Regions from separate parts of the Metabacillus indicus genome, predicted to be linked through region 2. Evidence: riboswitches for the same ligand, from Rfam matches in the RefSeq annotation. Region 2 holds a riboswitch; the other holds the start of a gene.

Region 1 (7,476 bases), 1.1 Mb from region 2:
GGAAATACATTGAAAACCGCGTTAATACTAGGTGGGACACAGTTTTTTGGGAAGAGGCTTGTTCATAAACTGCTCGAGGAGGGAGTGGTTGTGACGGTCGCAACAAGAGGCAGAACCCGGGATGATTTTGGAGACAGGGTCGAGCGCCTTGTCATTGACCGGGAAAAGAAAGAATCAATGACCCGGGCTTTTGAAGGAAGGCAATGGGACGCTGTCTATGATCAGTCCTGTTTCTCCCCGCTCGAAGCCAAAACCGCTTATGAGGCTCTCGAAGATAAAGTAGGGCATTACATCTTTACATCAACAATGGCAGTCTATGAATTCGGCAAAGGACGAAGGGAAACGGATTTTAACCCGCTCTCGTTCGAACCGACGTTTAAAGACCGCAAGGAATACGGGGGAATGACCGGTTATCAGGAGGCAAAGCGCGGTGCCGAAGCTTATCTGTTCCAGAATGCAAAAGTGCCTGTTGCAGCAGTCAGGCCTGCTCTGGTTATCGGAACCGATGATTACACCGAGCGCTTTTTATTTCATGTAGACAAAGTGAAAAGGGAAGAGCCAATTGGCGCGAAAAATGACAATGTTTCTTTCAGCTTCACTTCATCTGAAGACGCTGCAGGTTTTCTTTTACATATAGGAAAAGAAAAGCTGACAGGAGCGTATAATATAGCGTTTGAAGACAATCTTTCCCTGAGGGAACTGATCGGCAAGATTGAAAGTGCTGCAGACAAAGCCGCAGTCATTACAGGGGAAGAAGAAAATGCTTCCCCGTACGGTCTTCCGGGTGACTGGACGCTGGATGTGACAAAAGCACAAATGACAGGATATACATTTGGGAACATGAACGAGTATGTTGAGAGTTTAATAGAAGAGCTGCTGTAAACTCTTGCGGGAGTTTCTGTGAAAACAGAGACTCTTAATAAGCCTCTGTAGCTCTAGAAGGGAAGAGCGCCGGAAAACAGTAGAACCGGGTCGCAAGGCAAAGGTTTCAGAAGCACCGAAAAGCAACTATGCTGAGGCAGGTGAAATTCCTGCCGGTGAAAATCCGTAGGGAAGCGTGTTCCCCTTAGCCTATGCTTACGAAAGGAGTGCGGGTTCGAATCCCGCCAGAGGCATCAAAAAGACCCGGCAGACATATGCCGGGTTCTACTTTTTGTTAAAGGAATTATAAAAAATAAAAGGCTGTTGATAACATAACAAAGTTATCAACGGCAAGCTCCAGCGCCTAGATCCTCTGTCAGAACAAATCCGTCAAAAAAGTCAAAACCGGACTTTTCCGCCGGATTCTTATCTGCCTATCGGAGCGGGCCTTGGCGCTTGCGCTTTTGTTCAGATTTGCTGGTTAAAAACTGCTGCAAAATAGGCAAAAACAAATCCGAGCGGAAATGAAAAAACAACCGACCAACCTCTGACAGGGCCATCTTCGCCGCTGATCCGCAGCGCTTCAAAGTAGCCATACAGAAAATGAAAGATGGATAGAAAAAAGGCAAACAACATGAGTGAGTATGTGAGATTCATTTCATGGCCTCCAATAGGAAATCTATTACTACTAATACATGCTGAAAAAGAAGAGATTATGATAAAAAGCACCGGATTTCCGGTGCTTTTCTCTATTTTCTATTTACTATCAGCGCTTTTGATGTCAGCAGCATCAGCACAAGAATGATCGTACAGATGATAAATGTCGGAATCATGTAGGATGCATTGTACCCTGCTGAATAAAGAAGCACCGGCTGATCTCCTGCAAACTCAGCGAAAAAGACAGCGCCTGCGAGTGTGTGGGCTGCAAATCTCAGGAAGCTTCCAAGGAAAGCGGCAAGTGTGACATAAAGAATCAGGCGCCCTTTGTTTAAAGAATGGAGAGAGTTCTGAATTTGCTTATAAAAAATACCTCCGGCACCAACCGCTGTAAAGGCGACAAAGTAATCCAGAAAACCCTGTACAGGATGAACAATGGTCGTATAGCCCATGACCGTCTGCAGCAGTCCGAGGAGAAAGCCTGTCAGCAGTCCGCCTTTTAGACCGTGGCGAAATCCCATGATCAGTACGGGCACCATTGCAAGTGAAATCGATCCTCCCTGCGGCATTTTGCCGATAAAGCTTGTCGCTAAATCTAAAAGAAAGGCGATTGCAGCAAGAATCGCTGCTTCCAATAAAAAAACCAGGCGCTTATTTGTTTGCATGATTTTACCCCTTTTCGGCATTCGACCGGGGCCTTTTCTCCATAGAAAAAAGCAATGCGGGGAATGTCGGATGGTTTCCACGCACTGCTTTGGTTGGGTTATCACTTGAATCCATCGCCACATCCCTACGTAAGCTTTAACTTAACAGGTTCAACGGGTCAGAACATAACGTTCACTCTCAGCCGGCGGCTCCCCAAGTGGTCAAATGCGATATATGATTTAGACACTACTATACAGGAAACTGCAAAATTCGACAAGCCTAAATTCTATTTTTTTTCAGAAAATAGCGGAAAGTATTTTTCCTTTCTTTACAAGTCTTGTAAAACTTGCTATAGTTTCCATGAATCTTATAGAAGCAGGGGAGCTGAGTGAACTCGGCTGAGAGGATACTGATTCTTGTATCGACCCTTTAACCTGATCTGGGTAATGCCAGCGGAGGGATACAGGAAAAGAGTCTATTTTCCATGAACTTTGCGAATGCTTAAGGCTGCCCTAACCGGCAGCCTTTTTTTGCATTTTCTAAGAGATTCACAGAAAGAAAGGGAGGAATTCATGATGTCCAGTGTAAACCTTGCGTTTCAAGTACTGCCGAAATCAGCACACGGAAATACATACGAGATTGTCGACAAAGCCATTGAAGTTGTGCAGCAGTCAGGTGTCAAATATGAAGTCGGCGCGATGGAGACCGTTATGGAGGGGGAACTCAATCATCTGCTTGAAATTGTCAAGCAGGCTCAGGATGCCTGTATCGGGGCAGGTGCAAGTGAAGTGATGACGCACATCAAAATTCATTACCGCCCTGCTGAAGGAGTAACGATGGATGAAAAACTCCAAAAATATCGCTGAATCTATATCAGGAATAGCGCTGCCTGCAGCCGTTCTTGCCGTTTTTCTTCTACTCTGGGAGATGGCAGTCGTGCTTTTTCGAATTGAGAAGTGGATCCTGCCAAAACCTACAGACATTTTCATCACCCTGTTTGAAATGAGAGGAACGCTCGGAGTGCACGTTCTGCAGACGCTTACTGAAGCTGTTCTCGGCCTCCTGATAGCAGCAGCTGCCGGAGTGGCCATTGCCATTTTAATTGACCTTTCCCTCTGGATCAGAAAAGCGGTTGAACCGCTCCTTGTCCTTTCACAGACCGTTCCAATTATTGCACTGGCACCTTTGCTGATTATCTGGTTTGGATTCGGGATCTTGCCGAAGGTCATCGTAACAGCACTTGTCTGCTTTTTTCCGATAGCCATTAATCTTGCAGACGGATTCAGTCAGGCAGACAGGGATATGATCAAACTGATGAAGACCATGGGAGCGAATAAACGTCAGCTCTTCTTGAAGGTGAAGATTCCTGCTTCCATGCCGTATTTTTTCTCAGGGCTCAAGATAGCCGGAACATACAGTGTAATGGGAGCGGTTATCGGAGAGTGGCTGGGAGCGAGTCAAGGCCTTGGAATTATCCTTACTAGATCCTCTCAATCTTTTTTAACAGAAAAGGTATTTGCCATCATTATCGTCATTGTTGCTTTAAGTCTGGTTATTTTTGCAGTCATTGAATTGCTGGCAAGAGCGGCGATGCCCTGGAAGTACAAAGCGAATAAACACAACTGACATGGAGGAATACGATGAAAAAACTGCGGAGAATGCTCGTCATATTATTCAGCACATCCATCCTTTTAACAGGATGCGCTCCTGCTGAGAATGCCTCAAGTGAAGAAGCAAAAAAAGTGAAGGTCATGCTGGACTGGTTTCCGAATACAAATCATACAGGCATTTATGCAGCGATTGAAAAAGGGTTCTATAAAGAAGCGGGTCTTGAAGTTGAGATAGTAGAACCTGGCGAGGGAGTCAGCGCAGATCAAATTGTTGCATCTGGCGAAGTCGATTTTGCGGTCAGCCACCAGGAAAACATCACACATGCGCGGTCAGCCGGTGTGCCGATCGTTTCTATTGCGGCCATTATTCAGGAAAATACTTCTGCTTTCGCTTCATTAAAGGAAGAAGAGATTGTCTCGCCTGATGATTTTGAAGGGAAACGGTACGGCGGATGGGGGTCGCCTACTGAAGAGGCTGTGATTCGTGCGGTTATGAACCAGGATGACGCAGATTTTGGCAAAGTCGATTATGTCACACTTGGCGCAACTGATTTCTTTAAATCAATCGGCCGGGATACGGATTTTCAATGGATCTTTGAAGGCTGGGACGGGATAGAAGCTAAAAGAAAGGGGATAGAACTGAATTACATCTATCTTAAAGACCTTGATCCAGCATTGAACTACTATACACCTGTACTTGCTGCAAGCGAGACAAAGATAAAAAAAGAAAAGGATACGGTACAGGCTTTTGTACAGGCAACCGCAAAAGGTTACGAGTTTGCCATCGATAAGCCGATTGAAGCGGCAGATATTCTAATTAAGCATGTACCGGAAATAAATAAAGATCTTGCAAAGGAAAGCCAAAAGTGGCTCAGCAAGCAGTATCAGGGTGATGCAAAGCAATGGGGCGTTCAAAAAGAAGAAGTTTGGGAACGGTATGCTGACTGGATGTATCAACAAAAGCTGATTGAAGAAAACATAGATCCGGCAGAGGCTTATACAAATGAATTCCTTCCGGAGGCTGAAAAGTAGCATGCTGACACTAAAAGGAGTCAGCAAGACTTACTCGAAAGATCAGCCTGTCCTGCTTCCATCTGATCTTATAGTAGAAAAAGGGGAATTTGTCAGCATCATTGGTCCGAGCGGGTGCGGCAAAAGCACTCTTCTTGATATCATTGCAGGGGTAAATAAGCCAAGCGGCGGAATTGTTCATTACAAGGGGAAAGACATAACGAATCAAACAGGCCATGCCGGGTATATGCCGCAAAGCGATGTGCTGTTTCCGTGGAGAACAATTCTTGATAATGTCATACTTCCGCTGGAGCTGCATGGGACAGGGAAAGAAAAAGCGCGTGCCGAAGCTCTATCTTTCTTTTCTCAGTTTGGGCTTGAGGGATTTGAACAACACTACCCTTCCATGCTTTCTGGCGGGATGAGGCAGAGAGCGAACTTCCTCCGGGCTTATTTGAGCGGCAAAGAACTTCTATTATTGGACGAGCCTTTTGGAAAGCTTGATGCCATGACAAGACACAAGCTTCAGAAATGGTTTATCAGAATTTGCGAGGCATCCGGGAAAACGGTCCTGTTTATTACTCATGATATGGATGAGGCGATTTTTCTTTCTGACAGGATTGCCGTGTTTTCCCCGAGACCTGGCAGGATCATTGAACATATAGACATTCCTTTCGGCCGGTCGCGAACGGACCAACTCTTCGCTTCAGCTGAATTTGTATCAATTAAACAAGTACTCCTGGATTTGCTGCATTCAAAAAGTCATCTGGAAACGCGCTGATTTCAGCGCGTTTTCATTTATAACATTTTTTTTGCAAAAAGATAAAAATGCTATTGCAATGGGGAAAACAGCGTGGTATATTATTATTCGTTGCCGCGAAAAACGCGTGAGAGCAACGGTGCCTGAGAAAAAGGAAAGTAAAAAAAACGCTTGACTTTGAAAAGGTGAAATGTTATTCTAATAAAGCTTCGCAGGAAGCGAAAATGATCTTTGAAAACTAAACAAAACCAAAAGCGTACCAAACGTTTTAAATTTTTAAGTCAGCAACATTTATGAGTCACAAATTTTCTTCGGAGAGTTTGATCCTGGCTCAGGACGAACGCTGGCGGCGTGCCTAATACATGCAAGTCGAGCGGACCTCTTCGGAGGTCAGCGGCGGACGGGTGAGTAACACGTGGGCAACCTGCCTGTAAGACTGGGATAACTCCGGGAAACCGGAGCTAATACCGGATACTATGTCAAACCGCATGGTTTGACATTCAAAGACGGTTTCGGCTGTCACTTACAGATGGGCCCGCGGCGCATTAGCTAGTTGGTGAGGTAATGGCTCACCAAGGCGACGATGCGTAGCCGACCTGAGAGGGTGATCGGCCACACTGGGACTGAGACACGGCCCAGACTCCTACGGGAGGCAGCAGTAGGGAATCTTCCGCAATGGACGAAAGTCTGACGGAGCAACGCCGCGTGAGTGATGAAGGTTTTCGGATCGTAAAACTCTGTTGTCAGGGAAGAACAAGTGCCGGAGTAACTGCCGGCGCCTTGACGGTACCTGACCAGAAAGCCACGGCTAACTACGTGCCAGCAGCCGCGGTAATACGTAGGTGGCAAGCGTTGTCCGGAATTATTGGGCGTAAAGCGCGCGCAGGCGGTTTCTTAAGTCTGATGTGAAAGCCCCCGGCTCAACCGGGGAGGGTCATTGGAAACTGGGAAACTTGAGTGCAGAAGAGGAGAGTGGAATTCCACGTGTAGCGGTGAAATGCGTAGAGATGTGGAGGAACACCAGTGGCGAAGGCGACTCTCTGGTCTGTAACTGACGCTGAGGCGCGAAAGCGTGGGGAGCGAACAGGATTAGATACCCTGGTAGTCCACGCCGTAAACGATGAGTGCTAAGTGTTAGAGGGTTTCCGCCCTTTAGTGCTGCAGCTAACGCATTAAGCACTCCGCCTGGGGAGTACGGTCGCAAGACTGAAACTCAAAGGAATTGACGGGGGCCCGCACAAGCGGTGGAGCATGTGGTTTAATTCGAAGCAACGCGAAGAACCTTACCAGGTCTTGACATCCTTTGCCACTTCTAGAGATAGAAGGTTCCCCTTCGGGGGACAAAGTGACAGGTGGTGCATGGTTGTCGTCAGCTCGTGTCGTGAGATGTTGGGTTAAGTCCCGCAACGAGCGCAACCCTTGATCTTAGTTGCCAGCATTCAGTTGGGCACTCTAAGGTGACTGCCGGTGACAAACCGGAGGAAGGTGGGGATGACGTCAAATCATCATGCCCCTTATGACCTGGGCTACACACGTGCTACAATGGATGGTACAAAGGGCTGCGAGACCGCGAGGTTTAGCCAATCCCATAAAACCATTCTCAGTTCGGATTGCAGGCTGCAACTCGCCTGCATGAAGCTGGAATCGCTAGTAATCGCGGATCAGCATGCCGCGGTGAATACGTTCCCGGGCCTTGTACACACCGCCCGTCACACCACGAGAGTTTGCAACACCCGAAGTCGGTGGGGTAACCGCAAGGAGCCAGCCGCCTAAGGTGGGGTAGATGATTGGGGTGAAGTCGTAACAAGGTAGCCGTATCGGAAGGTGCGGCTGGATCACCTCCTTTCTAAGGATATGAGGTCGCTTTTGGTTTTTGTTTAGTTTTGAGAGATCATTCTCTCTATATGAAAGAAGGCGATCATTTCTGATCTG
Region 2 (7,476 bases):
TTCAACATATTTGATTACATGTGAATATTAATTGAAAATGATTATCAATGTCAATGAGGTTTAGATGATTCAGTTCATCCTGCCCAGATTGCAGGATGTTCCGCTTATTTGAAATGGATCTATTTTCCTGCTTTAATCTGGCTTATACATACCATTAGGGTCATATAACCTCCCATGGCTTATGCATTATATCTGATTCTAGAACGCTTCACTTAGTTAACATAATAATATTATTTTTTCTTTTAGCCTGTGATATTCCTCCCCCTCCTTATGCATCACCTTAACATTCCGGTAATCATGTATTTATTTTTCTTTTACAAACCCTACATACGAGGTTAACGTTTAGCCGATATTCTTTAGTTATATCAATTAATTTTCGGGAGGCTAAATGATGACTTTAAACAAGAAAATCCTCGGCATTACCCTTGCCGGAACACTGGCAGCGGGATCTTTGGGATTCACGGCAGCCAATGAAAAAGCAGAAGCGAAGAAAGCTAAATCACAAGCTCAAAATGTGATTGTTCTTGTCATGGATGGCGTGAGTTCATCGACTACTACTCTTGCAAGATGGTATAAAGGCGGTCCTCTTGCTATGGATGAGATTTTAACCGGGGGGGTTCGTACATATTCTGCAGAATCAGCAATTACAGATTCTGCTCCTGCAGGCACTGCTATGGCAACCGGAAATAAATCAAATGATAAGTTTGTCGGCGTTCTGCCTGAAACAGTTTCATCACCGGGACTGGACAGTTCACTTGCCGATCAGCCCCACAAGCCCGTTGCGAATGTTCTTGAAGGTGCTAAGTTAAGCGGCAAAGCAACAGGCATTATCTCTACTTCTGAAATTCAGCACGCCACCCCTGCTGCTTTTTCATCGCATGCTTCCCACCGGGGAGAGTATGACAATATTGCCGAACAGCAAATCTATCAGGATATTGATGTTGTTTTAGGAGGAGGAAAGGATTCTCTGACAACAGGAACGGCTAAAAACAGCCGGAAAGATGGAGAAAATCTGGTTAAAGTTGCAGAAGACAGAGGTTATGACATCATTGAGTCGCGCGAGGAGCTTTTAAATTCAAGATCAAGCAAGCTTTGGGGAGCGTTCGCACCAGCTGCTCTAGCCTATGACATGGACCGTGAGACTACAAATCCGAATGAGCCGACTCTTGCAGAAATGACGAAAAAGGGAATCTCCACGCTTTCTAAAGATAAAGACGGTTTCTTCCTGATGGTAGAAGGAAGCAAACCGGACTGGGCTGCCCATGCAAATGATCCAATTGGCATGATCAGTGATACGCTTGCTTTTGATGCAGCAGTCAAAGAAGCGCTGGACTTTGCAAAAAAGGATAAAAACACAATGGTTATCGCTCTTTCTGATCACGGCAACAGCGGTATTTCAATCGGCAACCAGAATACAAGTGCAGACTACCCTTCCATCCCGGTGTCTGAGTATATAGATCCATTAAAAGAAGCAGAATTGACTCTTGAAGGTGCAATGAAGCAGTTAAAGCCGGATCAGTCAAACAAATTGGAAGTGGCAGCACTTTACGGTATTAAGAACCCGACTGCGGAAGAAACACAAGCGATTAACGACAGCAAGAATCTTGCGAAAACGCTGGTTGAGCTCCTTGCTGAGCGTGCCAACATTGGCTTTACGTCCGGCGGACATACAGGAGAAGACTTATTCATGTACTCGTATGGACCTGGTAAACCGATTGGCTTTGTTGAAAACACTGACATTGCCCATATTACAGCTTCAGCCATGGGCTTTGATTTAAAAGAGCTCGACAAAAAACTGTTTGTTGACGCAAAAACGGCATTTGAAGCAATGGGTGCAAAAGTATCTGTCAACGCTGAAGATAAAAACAACTCTGTTCTAGTAGTGAAAAAAGGTAAGACTACAGCTGAATTTCCAGTGAATAAAAATCTTGCCATTGTAAACGGCAAAGAAATCGAGCTGGACAGTGTAACGGTTCAAACGAAAGACAGATTCTATCTTTCCAAGGATGCTGTCCAACTCATTAAAAAGTCCAAATAAACAAACAGCGGGCACATCAAATTGAATGTGCCCGCTGTTTTTTATTGAACAGATCTCAGTAATTCCTCCGCTGCTCCGCATGGATCCCCGGACAGGCTGATGGCTGAAATCACGGAAACTCCGTCCCCTCCTGCTTCTATAACAGCACGGGCATTGGCTGATGTTATTCCGCCGATGCCGACAATAGGAATGGTAATACCCGCCTTTCTTACTGCTTCAATCAATAGTGTCCCTTTTACAGGTTCAGCATCTTCCTTCGTTACAGTTGGATATATGGGCCCCGCCCCAATGTAATCCGCACCATCTTTCATTGCTTTTTTCACCTCTGCCATCGTATGGGCAGAAACACCGAGAATCTTGTTTCCGATTCTTTCCCGCACCTCACCCGCATCAGCGTCATCCTGTCCAATGTGAACCCCATCAGCATCAAGTTCGACTGCAAGGTCAATATCGTCATTGACAATAAAGGGAACCTGATGCAAAGCGCATATCTTTTGAAGACTGCGCGCAAGCTTGAGCTTATCTATTCCTGTAAGTGCATTTTTTCCTTTTTCACGGTATTGAAACATCGTGATTCCGCCTTTAATAGCTTCAAGAAGCACGTCTTCAGATCCTTTCAGGCAATTCGTGCTTCCCATGATAAAATACAGGTTCAGTTTATGCCTAAGTATGCTGCTTTCCATATCGTCCCGTCCTTCTTTCCTGATATGCCCAATGATTTGTTGGACCGTGTCCGTTTCCAAGCCTGAGATCATCTTTTATCGCGGCATGAATAAAATCGGCTGCAAGCTGAACCGCATGTTGAACACTGCTGCCTTTAGCAAGCTCAGCAGTAATCGCAGCGGCAAACGTACACCCGGTTCCATGTGTATTCTTCGTCTCAATCCTTTTGTTCTCGTAATAGAAGAAATTATTTCCGTCATAGAGCATGTCGATTACCTGCTCAGTCTCCTCTGCATGCCCGCCTTTAATCACGACATATTCTGCTCCAAATGCATGCAGTTTTTCTGCCGCACGTTTCCGGTCTTCAATCGTTTCAATTTTTATGCCTGAGAGAACTTCAGCCTCTGGAATGTTCGGGGTGACAACGAGTGCGAGAGGCAGGAGATGATTGATTAAAGAGTCAATCGCTTCCTGCTGCAGGAGTGACGCGCCTCCTTTTGCAATCATAACAGGATCAACGACAACCTTTTCCCAGCCGAATCGTTTAATCTGGGCAGAAACAGCTTCAATGATTTCACTGCTGAAAAGCATTCCTGTCTTCAGCGCATCTGTTCCAAGATCTGACCCAATCGCTTCTATTTGCTTTACAACAGCCTCTGCCGGAAGCGGGAATACGCCGTGCACGCCAAGGGTGTTTTGAGCTGTCACTGCTGTTATAGCTGACATTCCAAATGCACGGAGCTCCTGAAATGTTTTTAAATCAGCCTGTATTCCTGCGCCTCCGCCGCTGTCAGAACCTGCTATCGTTAATGCTCTTGCAACACTCATGCAAGCACCTCCTCAAGCTTGATGCGTTCCTTCAAATCTTTTGGTTCAAGATGATACAGTTCATTTAAAAACTCGATTTGAAAGCTGCCCGGTTCAAGTCTGTACAGCCTTTCCACGGCTGCTTCAGCAGCGCATCCATAGACGGCGGCAGCGGCAGCAGCGGCAAAAACATACTCTTTTTCAACTGCACAAAACGCTCCGACAACTGAGCTTAACAAGCATCCTGTCCCAGTCACTTTTGTCTGAAGCTGATGGCCGTTTTTACAGCTGAAAAGCCGATCCCCGTCTGAAATAAAGTCCGTTTTTCCGGTAATCACAACAACGGTGTTCAGCTGCTTTGCAGCTTTAACGGCAAGTGCTGCAGCATCCCCTTCTCCTGCACCAGAATCGACTCCTTTTATTGCCCAGTTTTCACCGGCAAGACTTGCCACCTCTGCAGCATTGCCTCTTATCACGGCAATGTTCAGCGTTTCGGCAAGCATTTTGGCCGTTTTCGTCCTGTAAGGTGTTGCCCCTGCTCCAACCGGATCTAAAATAACCGGAACACCATGCTTATTGGCAGATGCCCCTGCAATCAGCATCGACTCTACTATTCTCTCATCCAAAGTGCCGATGTTCAGTACGACTGCCCCGGCTATCATTGCCATATCCGCCACTTCTTCTTTGGCATAGGCCATGACGGGAGAAGCCCCAAGCGCCAGAAGCCCGTTTGCCGTAAAATTTGTGACAACTGTATTTGTTATGTTGTGCACAAGCGGATTTTGATCTCTCACTTTCTCCAAAATGAATTCTGCTTGAATGGACATAATTGTTTCCCCCTCCAATATAAATAAGCACTTTGCCGCGGCAAAGTGCTTACAGGTATCCCTATAATCTCCCTGCGCTGGCATTATCCAACAGGTTCATCCGGTCTGCAGCAGTTAGCCGCACTCTCAGCCTGATTCCACAAGCTCCCGTTTTGTTATGTACTTTGTTTCAAAGTCTACTCTTACAGGGAAGATTTTGCAACTATTTCTCTTATTCAGCTGTCTTCTTTTTCTTCAGCATCTTCTTTAGAAGAAGGATTGCAAGCAGCAGCAGCGGAATGCCGAATTGTAATGGAAGGTGGATATACTTTGGAACAAATTCAAGACCGGTTATCGTATGCTCTACTATGCTTTTATCCATAAAAAAGGTGAATGCGAATCCAGCTGAAAGGACCCCGTATACGAGGTAATTATTTTTTGCCCTGGGCATAATCTCAGACAGGCTTTTTATAGCGGCATAGCAGAAGAGCACCACTTTTATAAACCCTACAAAGAAAAAAACAATGACAGACAGGATTTCAATATGCTGAAAAAAATCCAGCAAATCAATCGTTTCAATTGATTTAATGAGGGGATAGGAAAAGTAGACCGCAATTTTCGCCCCTAGCATGCCGATGATGGATTCTGTTATGGCAATAATAATGAGACCGCTGAATACAACAGCCATCCATCCTCTTTTAAGCAAATAGGACTGATCATTCACAGCGGGAAAAATCATAAGGAATGCAATCAGTTCTCCGAACGGAAACGTTATTTTTGCTGGAAAAACAGAGCCTATCACAGACCTCCAGTCAGGCTTTATAAGAGGTAGAACATTTGTCCATTCGAACATTGGGTTCAAAATGGTTATGAGTGTGGTCACCGCAATCATCATAATACTTCCGAAAAAGAGCAATTCCGATACTCTTGCAATCGCCTCTAATCCTAATATGCACGCATAACCTGCCAGCAGAATGAAAACAAAACCAATGACCCAGGTTTCAATGTTGTAAAAAAGGACCGTGCTGATGAAAAACTCAAAATCTTTCACTACTCTCATGCCGATGTAAAGAAAATAGACCGCGTAAAGGCCAATGAAACAAGTCCCTATCCACTTGCCGAAACTTGTTTTCAAAAGCTCTGTAAAGGTTTTTCTCCTGGGATCAATGCGGAGAATCCATATATACAAAAAATAAATGCCTGTACCTGTCGCCGTGGCTATCATATTTACAAGCCAGGCTTCTTCCTCAGCATCTAAGCTGAGCCCTACTACCACTGTACTGCCTAATAGAAAAAGAACCATTAAGGAAAAAACCTGATAAGGAGTAATCTGCTGATTCATCATTCATCATCCTTTGCATGAAAGGGTTACGGTATCCGGTTCACATCTCCAATATCTTCAATCTCCAAATCCACTTCTACTTCTACCGGAACCTCAGGATATAGTTCTTTCCATTTTTTGTTGATTTCCTCAAATTTATATGGGTTTCTCAAGTAGACTTCTTTTAGAAAGCCAAGAAAGTCATTGTTTTCTTCCTGACTTTTGGCAATCAGTCCTACCATCTCACTTTTTAAGACTGCTTCGGCCCTTGATTCTAAATAAGGAAGATCATCCTGTCTGCATGTGCTTTCAAACAATTCCCCTTTCATCTTCCGTTCGACTTGAAATGAGACCATTCCATTTTTGTATACTGGTTTTACACTGGTTTTTGACTTTTTGATGTGAACGGTAAAAAAACCTTGATCGTCAGCAGCTCCGCATTTAGTCTCAATCGTCGCTTTTTTCGTATTGTTCGTAAAACCAAGAAAAATCTTGCTCTCATCCCTGGTTAAATAACCAGCAAGCTTGTCTTTTTTAAAATAAGCCATTCCGTTCAGGATTAAAAGAACTTCCGGCTCAGGGGAAGAAATGTTCTCTTGTGAGGAACCTATATCCTGATCACTGCTCAGAGTAACATAAGGAAGCGCTGTTGCTTTAATATTTATGAGAAGATCGTTCATCACTTTAACAGGATATACACTTGCCACAGATCCAAGGTTTAATTCATTGCTATGGACTATGTCGTTGATTCTTTTAGATGAGACCTTTTCCGCCGGGGTAATGGTTTTTATAATTTTGCTTGCCGGATAATCTTTTGTGACCATAATTCTTATGCTGGATGAAATTTCAGATTCTGTCAGAAACAAAGTCAGTATCTCATGAATCCCTTGTTCCCTTGCTGTTTGTTCTCCAATGACAATCAATTCGGCGCTGTCGAGAAAAATTTTCTTTGGATTGCGGTTTAGGATGTTTTTAACTGCCTGAGAAATGGTTCTGCCTGATTGCTGGTAGATAATTGAACCCGGTACTTCTCCAGCTGAATCAGGTTTAGCTGCAGTATTGATCATCTGAAGTGTTACCTCATACCCTTCATTACTGGAGTCAATTCCTATCGCACTGACGATGGAAATCGATTTAATCAGGGTATCCTCTACATTTTTTGAAATAACCACACTGGAACCAAGAGTAAGAATGACGAAAAATATGAGTCCCCATGCTTTTTTCTTCATCGTGTCCTCCTTACTCGTTTTTCAGCTGGTCTTTTTCTTCTTTAGTAAAGGTCTTCTTATTGTTCAGCTGTTCATACATGGGCACCCTGAATGCAGCATCCTTTTGATCTTCAAGCTTAAAAGGAGCGAACGGAGCAAGATACGGCACCCCGAATGATCTTGATGAAGATAACTGAAGCAGGTAATACATAATCCCTGCAATAATGCCGAAAAAACCTAAAACGGATGCAAGAAACATAAAAACGACAGTCAGTTTTTGAGAAACCGTGGCAAGAGAATATACCGGAATGATGCTTGAAAAAATGTAGGATGCACTTAATACAACCAGTGTAAATGGCTGAACAAGATAAGCTTCAACCGCAGATTGCCCAAGGACAATGGCCGCAAAAACAGTGACCGTAAACACAACGGATTGCGGAAGTCTAAGCGAACTTTCCGTAATAATCAGAATCAGAAAATAAAAGACGATGGTCTCAACAACCGTTGGAGCAGGCACAAGTTCCCTCTGCGTGACAATTCCAACGAGCAGATTAGTCGGAATCAGACCTGGATGATAAATCGTAAACGCAATATACAGGGCCGGAAGCAGGATGGAAAAACAATAAATTAACA

The links. A riboswitch is a leader RNA that binds a small molecule or an ion and turns the genes downstream of it on or off. The one in region 2 is predicted to bind thiamine pyrophosphate.
Region 1: another riboswitch for thiamine pyrophosphate. It lies ahead of ACK1LH_RS16830 (MTH1187 family thiamine-binding protein); the one in region 2 lies ahead of thiM (hydroxyethylthiazole kinase).

The regions. Positions count from the first base shown of each region.
Region 1 covers NZ_CP176757.1:3,266,080-3,273,555, reverse strand. Annotated here, with positions in the region: gene ACK1LH_RS16845 (NAD-dependent epimerase/dehydratase family protein) at 1-882, shown strand, start outside; gene ACK1LH_RS16840 (hypothetical protein) at 1,330-1,518, opposite strand; gene thiT (energy-coupled thiamine transporter ThiT) at 1,611-2,183, opposite strand; TPP riboswitch at 2,289-2,389, opposite strand; TPP riboswitch at 2,531-2,642, shown strand; gene ACK1LH_RS16830 (MTH1187 family thiamine-binding protein) at 2,736-3,029, shown strand; gene ACK1LH_RS16825 (ABC transporter permease) at 3,004-3,789, shown strand; gene ACK1LH_RS16820 (ABC transporter substrate-binding protein) at 3,804-4,805, shown strand; gene ACK1LH_RS16815 (ABC transporter ATP-binding protein) at 4,807-5,565, shown strand; rRNA gene ACK1LH_RS16810 (16S ribosomal RNA) at 5,853-7,390, shown strand.
Region 2 covers NZ_CP176757.1:2,174,715-2,182,190, forward strand. Annotated here, with positions in the region: gene ACK1LH_RS10885 (alkaline phosphatase) at 389-2,038, shown strand; gene thiE (thiamine phosphate synthase) at 2,080-2,721, opposite strand; gene thiD (bifunctional hydroxymethylpyrimidine kinase/phosphomethylpyrimidine kinase) at 2,702-3,529, opposite strand; gene thiM (hydroxyethylthiazole kinase) at 3,526-4,335, opposite strand; TPP riboswitch at 4,387-4,496, opposite strand; gene ACK1LH_RS10905 (GerAB/ArcD/ProY family transporter) at 4,547-5,656, opposite strand; gene ACK1LH_RS10910 (Ger(x)C family spore germination protein) at 5,683-6,864, opposite strand; gene ACK1LH_RS10915 (spore germination protein) at 6,875-7,476, opposite strand, start outside.